Regions from separate parts of the Micromonospora sp. Llam0 genome, predicted to be linked through region 2. Evidence: riboswitches for the same ligand, from Rfam matches in the RefSeq annotation. Region 2 holds a riboswitch; the other holds the start of a gene.
The links. A riboswitch is a leader RNA that binds a small molecule or an ion and turns the genes downstream of it on or off. The one in region 2 is predicted to bind thiamine pyrophosphate.
Positions count from the first base shown of each region.

Region 1 (4,206 bases), on a different contig from region 2:
CAGCAGCACCGAGCTGACCATGGCGACCAGCATCAGGCTGAGGCCGCCGCTGGCCATCCGGTGGGCGAACCGGACCAGCTCCGGCTTGCGGCCGCGTCGGAAGAGCACCCGGTGAAACGCCACCGGCGAGATGATCAACGCTGCGGCGGCGGCCGCAGCCAGCAGCGCCACCACGTACACGTCCCGTTGAAACCCGTTCGTGTCGGGGAACCCGCTGCTGAACGGCAGGGTCAGCAGAAACGCGAAGAGGATCTGCACCCCGGTCTGGGCGACCCGCAGCTCCTGCAACAGATCGGAGAAGTTGCGCTGCCAGCGTTCCTTCTCGGTTTCCCGGTCCACGTCCGCTCATCCTCCTGCCGAACCGCCCACACTCAAACCGCGGTCGGCAATGTGCCCCGGGCCGGATGGCGGGAAACCTCTACTCGTACTGCTGCCGGGGGGCGTCGATCTGCTGCCACGACTCGACCGCCAGATAGGGGATGCTGGCCCCGTTCACCGGGTCGGTGCCGATCCGGTCGCTGTACCGGCCGACCACCTCGATCCAGGTGTCCGCCGGCAGCCCGGTCGGGGCGCTGCCGTCCATCCCGACCTTGATCGGCCGGCCGTCGGCGGCGCAGCAGGAGAGCACGATCCGGGCCAGCATCGGCTCACCGTCCGGGCCGTCGGTGACGAAGCCGGTGAGCCGCACGTCGCGCCCGTCCAGCGACCGGCCCTCGTCGAAGATCGCCCGGGAGGCGTAGTCGAGCACACTGATCTCGGCCGGATCGCCGTCCGGCAACGGCGGATAGTCCGACGATGCCTGCTCGCTGCTCAACGCGGTACCGGCCTGCGCGACGGCGTACGAACCCAGCGCCGGCGGGGCGACCAGCAGCAGCCCGAGCACCGGCAGGATCAGCAGCCAACCCACCCTCGGCTCGTGATGGGCGTGGCCGTGGCCGTCGTCGGCGGTGTCGTTGGGCCCGGAATGCGCATCATGCCCGGAATGCGCAACGGCGGCGGCCGGTGTCGACCGACGCCGCAGGTCGTGCCAGAGCGTCATGACCGCTGCGGCGATCAGCAGCAGACCGGCGACGATCAGGAACGGCTGCAGCGCTTCCTTGACGTACCGCAGATACATGTCGGTGACGCTGGCCCGGACCACCGCGCCGCCGAGCAGCAGCAGCACCACACCTTGAGCCTGTTTGTTCACAACAGCACCGTCCCCACCGCGACCGCCACCACGACGGCGATCAGGAATGTCGCCGGAGCGAACCGGTACGCGAATCTGCGCCCGAACGTACCGGCCTGCATCGAGATCAGTTTCAGGTCGACCATCGGGCCGACGACCAGGAAGACCAGCCGCGAGGTCAGCGAGAACTGCGACAGCGAGGCCGCGACGAAGGCGTCCGCCTCGGAGCAGATCGACAACAGCACGGCGAGTACGGCGAGCGCCAGGATGGACAGCACCGGGTTGTCGGCGAGAGTCTGCAGCCAGCGCTCCGGCACCAGCACGTTGATGCTGGCGGCGGCCATCGCCCCGATGACCAGGAAACCGCCGGCGTGCATGATGTCGTGCCGGACCGCCGCCCAGAACGCCCGCGCCCGGGACAGGTCGTCCAGGTCGGGGCGGTGCGGCAGGCGGATCCAGTCGGTACGGCCCAGCCGCAGCCACAGCCAGCCCATCACGACCGCGACGAGCAGGCTGGCGACGCCTCGGCCGAGGACCATCTCCGGGTTGTTCGGGAAGGCGACCGCCGTGGCCACCAGCACGATCGGGTTGATCGCCGGGGCGGCAAGCAGGAACGCCAGCGCGGCGGCCGGCGCCACGCCCCGACGGATCAGCGACCCGGCGATCGGCACCGAACCACACTCGCAGCCGGGCAGCACCACCCCGGCGGCGCTGGCCACCGGCACCGCCAGCGCCGGATGTTTCGGCAGCGCCTTGGCCCAGAACGACCGGGGCACGAAGACCGCGATCACCGCGGAGAGCACCACCCCGAAGACCAGGAACGGCATCGCCTGGACCATCACCGAGACGAAGACCGTGGTCCAGGTCTGCAGCCGGGGGTCGGAGATCAGGTTGGCCAACGGCTCGCGGAAGATCACCAGCCCGATCAGCAGGAAGGCGAGCACCTCCACCGAGCCGACCCGGCCACCGAACAGCCGGCGTCGGGGTGGTCGTGGGCCACCGGGCGGTCCGGCGCCGCCGCCGGACCCGGTCAGGTCGTCGTCGGCCGGCGCGGCCCAGTCGATGTCGTCGCCTGGGCGCGTCCGACGCGTCGCGGTGCGATCGGCAGCGGTCACGGCGGGCTGGTCCCCTCGCTGGTGTGAAGGCGGGCAGTTCACGATAACCCGCGCAGGGGTGCCCGCCACCACACCGGGACGCGCCCACTGTCGGTGCGGTGCCACCGGTGCTAGCGTCGGTGGCACAACCTGATGTCCCACAGGGGAGCGCACACAGCGCTGAGAGTGCGGGGAGTCCCGCAGACCCTCGAACCTGATCTGGGTAATGCCAGCGCAGGGAGTTGGAGCGACCAATGACGCGACAAAATGCATCTGTCGACCGCAGCTGGCGGACCGTCGACATCGTGGTCGCCTCGGTGATCGCGGTCGCGTTCGGGGTGGTCTTCTGGCTGTGGGGGTTGATCTGGACCGCCACCGAGGCCGCGTTCACCTTCTTCCCGCCCGCCCAGGCGGTGCTGTACGGGGTGTGGCTGGTGCCGGCCGTGCTCGGCGCGCTGGTGATCCGCAAGCCGGGAGCGGCGTTGTTCTGCGAACTGGTCGCCGCGGTCGTCTCGGCGGCGTTGGGCAGCCAGTGGGGTGCCGTGGTGATCGTGCAGGGGCTGGCCCAGGGGGTCGGTGCCGAGCTGGTCTTTCTGGCGGTGGCGTACCGCTCGTTCCGGCTGCCGGTGGCGCTGGCCGCCGGTGCGGCCGCCGGGCTCGGCGCGGCGATCTTCGACCAGATCCGCTACTACGCGCCGTACGACCTGGTCAGCTTCCGGATTCCGATCTTCATCGTCACCGTGGTCAGCGCGGTCGTGCTGGCCGGTGCCGGCAGCGTGGCGCTGACCCGGGCGCTGGCCCGCACCGGGGTGCTCGACCGGTTCCCCGCCGGCCGCGACCGCACCACGGTGTGACCCGGCCGGGGTCGCACCACCGGGTGGTTCGGCCGGGGCCGGCCGGGTCGTGAGCCGGCTGGAGCTGCGCGGGTTCGGCTGGCGGCACGCCGGCCGCCGGGCCTGGGCGGTCCGCGACGTCGAGCTGAGCGTCGACGTCGGCGAACGAGTCCTGCTGCTCGGGCCGTCGGGTGCCGGCAAGAGCACGCTGCTGGCGGCGATCGCCGGGCTGCTGCCGGCCGACTCGGGCGAGCAGGCCGGCACAGTCACCGTCGACGGGCTCGACCCGCGCACGGCCCGCGAGCGGGTCGGCATCGTCTTCCAGGACCCGCAGAGTCAGCTGGTGATGGCGCGCAGCGGCGACGACGTCGCCTTCGGGCTGGAAAACCGGGGCGTGCCGGCCGAGCAGATCTGGCCACGGGTGGACGCCGCGCTGGCCCGGGTCGGCTTCCGCTACGGCCGGGACCGCCCGACCGCCGCGCTGTCCGGCGGCGAGCAGCAGCGGCTGGCCCTGGCCGGGGCGCTCGCCCTGCGGCCGGGTCTGCTGCTGCTGGACGAGCCGACCGCCAACCTGGACCCGGCCGGCGCCGACCTGGTCCGCGACGCCGTCGCCGAGGCGCTCGACGGGGACCGGGACACCACGCTGGTGGTCGTCGAACACCGGGTGGCTCAGGCGCTGCCGCTGGTCGACCGGGTGGTGGTGCTGTCCGCCGGTGGCGGCGTACGGGCCGACGGCAAGCCGGACGAGATCTTCGACCGGTACGGCGGGCAACTGGCCGCCGACGGTGTCTGGGTGCCCGACCAGCCGCTGCCGCAGCGAGGCGGGCCCGCCGCCCCGGCCGGTGAGCCGCTGCTGATCGCCGACCGGGTCGGGCTGGTGCCCCGGCTCGCCCCGCTCGCCGACGAGGTGCCGGTACGCGGCGGCGAGGCACTGGCCGTGCTGGGGCCCAACGGTGCCGGCAAGACCACGCTGGCCCTGCTGCTCGGCGGGCTGGTCGCGGCCACCGACGGAACGGTCCGGGCCACCGCCGCGTTGACCGGCGACGGCCGGGTCGGCCCGGCCCCGCACCGGTGGCGGGCACCGGAGCTGGTCCGCCGGATCGGCAACGTG
Region 1 covers NZ_RJJY01000001.1:4,099,387-4,103,592, forward strand. The annotation lists gene EDC02_RS17890 (DUF6328 family protein) at 1-339, opposite strand, end outside; gene EDC02_RS17895 (TIGR03943 family protein) at 419-1,189, opposite strand; gene EDC02_RS17900 (permease) at 1,186-2,202, opposite strand; TPP riboswitch at 2,415-2,520, shown strand; gene EDC02_RS17905 (ECF transporter S component) at 2,517-3,116, shown strand; gene EDC02_RS17910 (ABC transporter ATP-binding protein) at 3,166-4,206, shown strand, end outside.
Region 1: another riboswitch for thiamine pyrophosphate. It lies ahead of EDC02_RS17905 (ECF transporter S component); the one in region 2 lies ahead of EDC02_RS33000 (thiamine phosphate synthase).

Region 2 (4,206 bases):
CAGCCCGCCGTGCATGGTGGCGGCGCTGTCCACCCGGCGTAGCGCGACGGTGACCAGCCCGGTGCCGCTGGCGGTGATCGCCTGCTCCAGGATGTGCAGGTTGGCGGCACCGCCGGTGCCGAGGATCAGCCGGGAGTCGAAGCTGTGCCCGGCGACGGTGAACGGCATCCGACTCACCCGCCCTGCGCCGCGATCAGCACTTCGACCCGGTCGCCGTCGCACAGCTGCTCGGCCGGCCAGCCGCTGCGCGGCACCACTTCACCGTTGACGGCGACGGCGACGCCGCGTGCCTGGTCGGTGACCGCCCGGACGACGTCGGCCAGCACGGTCCCAGTCGGCGCGGTCATCGGCGCCCCGTTGACGATCAACTCCACTGCTGCTCCTCCCTCGCGTTTTTCCTGGTCGCGGCGGCGAACCGGCCGGGCGAGAACGGTGCCAGCGCCGGATCCGGGGCGGCACCGGCTGCCAGGTCGGCGATCAGGTCGGCGGTCACCGGGGTCAGCACGATGCCGTGCCGGTGATGCCCGGTCGCCACCAGCACCCGCCTGCCCGCCGAACCGCCGGCCGAGTCGCCGCCGGCCGAGTCGCCGCCGGCCAGCTGGTGCCAGCCGAGCAGCGGCGCGTTGTCCGGCGTGCCCGGCCGGGCTGCCGCCTGCGCCTCGACCAGCTCGTACTCGGCGATCTCCGGCAGCAGGTCGGCGGCGGCGCGCAGCAGTTCCAGCACCGCACCGGCGGTGACGGTGGTGTCGCCGCGTTCCTCGACGGTGGCGCCGACGACCACCTCACCGTCGGCGCGGGGCACCAGGTAGACGTGCCGGCCGTCGGCGTACCCCCGGATCACGTGCCGGAACCCGACGGCGCCGGCGGGTGCCCGCAGCCGCAGGATCTGGCCTTTCACCGGGCGGACCGGCAGCCCGGTCAGCGCCGCCGATCCGCAGCCGGCGGCGACCACGACGACCCGTGCGTCCAGTGCGGAAAGATCGGTGACCGGCTGCGGGACGACGGTCACCCCGGCCCGGTCCAACGCGGTACCCAACGCCGCGACCAGCCGACGCGGGTCGACCTGGTGGTCGTCGGGCGTCAGCGCACCGCTTCGCACCCTCGGCGCCAACGCCGGTTCGCGATCCCGCAGCGCCGTGGCGCGCAGCAGCGTGATCGGCAGGTCCAGACTCTGCTGGTACGCCCAGAGCCGCTCCGCCTCCCGCCGGTCGTCTCCGGTGAGCGTAACGACCAGGGTGCCGTCGACGCGGTAGCCGATGTCCTGGCCGGTGACGGCGGTCAACTCGGCGGCGAACGCCGGCCAGCGGGACGCCGAGTCGACCAGCAGCCGGGTCAGCTCAGCCTCGCCGAAGTGCGACTCGGCGACCGGGGCGAGCATGCCGGCGGCCACCGCCGACGCCCCGGACCCGGGTGCCGGGTCGAACAGCACGGTACGCAGGCCGCGCTGCGCGCACCGCCAGGCGATACTCATCCCGATCGGCCCGCCGCCGACCACCGCAACGTCAGCTCGGCTGCTGGCCCAGCCGTTGGCGTGTCCGTTGCCCGTCGCCGTCATGCCGGCGCTCCGTCGTCGGTGCCGCCCGGCCGCTGCCGTACCGCCCTCAGCAGGTCGGCGGTGGCCCGCCCCGGGTCGGCGGCACCGGCGATCGCGCCGACCACCGCGACCCCGTGCGCCCCGGCGGCCAGCAGCGACGGCACCCGGTCCACGGTGACCCCGGCGATCGCCACCACCGGCACGTCGACGGCGACGGCGACGGCGGCCAGCCCGGCCAGCCCGATCGGGTCGGGCAGCCCGGTCTTGGTACCGGTGGCGTAGCACGGCCCGACCCCGAGGTACGTCGCCCCGGCCGCGACCGCCGCCCGCCCGGTGGCCGGGTCGCGGGCGGTGGCACCGAGGACCGCGGCCGGCCCGAGCACCCGGCGCGCGGCGTCGACCGGCAGGTCCAGGGCACCGACGTGCGCACCGGCCGCACCGGTGGCGAGCGCGACGTGCAGCCGGTCGTTGACCAGGCAGGTCACCTGGTACGCGGCGCATTCGGCGACCGCGCGGAGGGTCAGCTCGTACGCGTCCCGGTCCGACATGTCGTCCTCGACGCGGACCTGCACGACCAGGTCGGCGGTGGCGTCGACGGCGCGGGCGGCGGCCAGCGCCGCCCGCAGTACGCCGAGCGGGTCGCGCCCGGGTCGGGTGTCGGTGATCAGATGCAGTCGCCCAAGGGACGGCACGGCAACGCTCCTCCCTGCGCCGGCATTACCCGGATCAGGTTCTACGGTCGGAGGCCGCGTCAGCCTCCCTCTCAGCCCGGTGCACCGGGCTCCCGTGGGTTACTTGCCTGTTACCGTACGACGGTCTCGTCGATCCGCCAAGGGCCGGTCCGAGGCAACCTTCGGTCGCTGCCCGCCCCGCCGCTGTCGGCCGTGACCAGGCTCACCGCCGGCCGGCCGCCGGCGCACCGCCGCCGTCAGCTGGTGAGGGCCCCGCCCTTGGCGGCGGCGACAAAGCGAGACCAACTCGCCGACGCGACTACCAGCACCGGACCAGCCGGATCCTTCGAGTCCCGCACCCCGACGACCCTGCCCAGCCCGTCAGCCACCTCGACACATTGGCCCTGGTTGTTCGACCGGCTGCTCTTCCGCCAGTAGGCGGAACCATAGTCGATCATCGCCGTACTCCCTTACGGATCGGATCACGCCTCGGCGGTCGAAGTCACGAGGCGGCGTCGCGGCGGAACTCCACTGACCGCCAATCAACTCGTGAGGGTGCTGTTCTTCGTAGCGGCGACGAAACTTGACCAGCTCGCCGGGGCGACCGCCAGCACCGGACCAGCCGGATCCTTCGAGTCCCGCACCCCGATCACGCCATCCAGCCCGTCAGCCACCTCGACACACTCTCCCTGGTTGTTCGACCGGCTGCTCTTCCGCCAGTAGGCGGAACTAAAGTCGATCACCGTCGTACTCCCTTGCCGTCTGCCAGAGCAGATCGCGGCTGCGCTGCTCGTCCATGGCCAGATCACCCATGCCGCTGAAGCTCCAAGCATAGCTGTCGCGCTCGTCCGGCCGGTCCAGGAAGAGCGCGCCGGTCAGACCCTCCACGTAGACAGTGGTCGGTTCGTATTTTTCCTGGAAGTCCAGAACTATGAACGAACCGTGGGCCATCAGACCGGCGTGCAGACCTGCGTTGAACGGCAGCACCCGAATCGAGACGTTCGGTAGCTCACCTGCCTGGGCTAGACGCCGGAGTTGGTTAGCCATGATCTGCGCGTTGCCGATAGGTCGGCGCAGGATCGCTTCGTCAAGCACGATGTCGAACCTGGGCAGGTACGGCTCCAGCCGGGTCAGCAGCCGAGCGCGACGCATCCGTACCTCGACCCTGCGCTCGATCTCCTCCGCAGGCACCTCGTGCTGGTTCATGCTGAACACCGCAGTCGCGTACTCGCGGGTCTGCAGCACGCCAGGGACGAAGCCAGTGTGGTACTGGCGGAGCGCTGAAGCGGCCTCTTCGAGACCTATGTAGAGCTCGAACCAGGACGGGATGCTGGCGTAGTCGTGCCACCAGCCCTTCTCCTTGGTCTTCGGAGCCAGCGCGGCCAGCGCCTCGATGGTCTTAAGGTCAGCGCCGTACAGCTCGCAGAGCAGCACCACGTCCTCGGCGCGGATCGGCACCTCACCGCGCTCCATCCGCAGCAGCTTGGTCGCCGACCACTCCAACTCCCGCGCCGCCGTGGTCTGCGGGACACCAGCCAACCGCTCACGCAGCCGACGCAGCTCCCGACCGAGCTGCCGCCGGGGCACCGACGAGTTCAACAATGCTGCGGGCACGTTGCCACCTCCTTATACGCCACTCACCGACGGCGGGATGATCGACAGACGACATTCACTGTCGAGTGGCCATATCTCTACCACAACGCCACGACACCATTGCCGAACCGCTAATTGATCATCGGCTGATGGCCGATCCGGAAATCGGCACAAAGCACCGCCAACCGCAGCCGGTCTCCACTTCACGCAATGCAGGCACCCGATCATCGGCGGAAGTCCAGCCAAGGAGACAAGATCATGTGAGGCTCAGCCGCCCCGGGCACCGCCCCTGGGGCGGTGCCCGGGGCGGCCGGTGACGCGGATCAGATCGAGGGAACCGTCATTGTCGTCAAAACGGCCCCGAGACAACAATGTGGGTTCCCTCGGCGCCATGAGTTCTCGGCGCCA
Region 2 covers NZ_RJJY01000002.1:1,241,846-1,246,051, forward strand. The annotation lists gene EDC02_RS32985 (thiazole synthase) at 1-168, opposite strand, end outside; gene thiS (sulfur carrier protein ThiS) at 174-374, opposite strand; gene thiO (glycine oxidase ThiO) at 365-1,555, opposite strand; gene EDC02_RS33000 (thiamine phosphate synthase) at 1,552-2,226, opposite strand; TPP riboswitch at 2,221-2,332, opposite strand; gene EDC02_RS33005 (DUF397 domain-containing protein) at 2,463-2,663, opposite strand; gene EDC02_RS33010 (DUF397 domain-containing protein) at 2,748-2,948, opposite strand; gene EDC02_RS33015 (helix-turn-helix transcriptional regulator) at 2,935-3,819, opposite strand.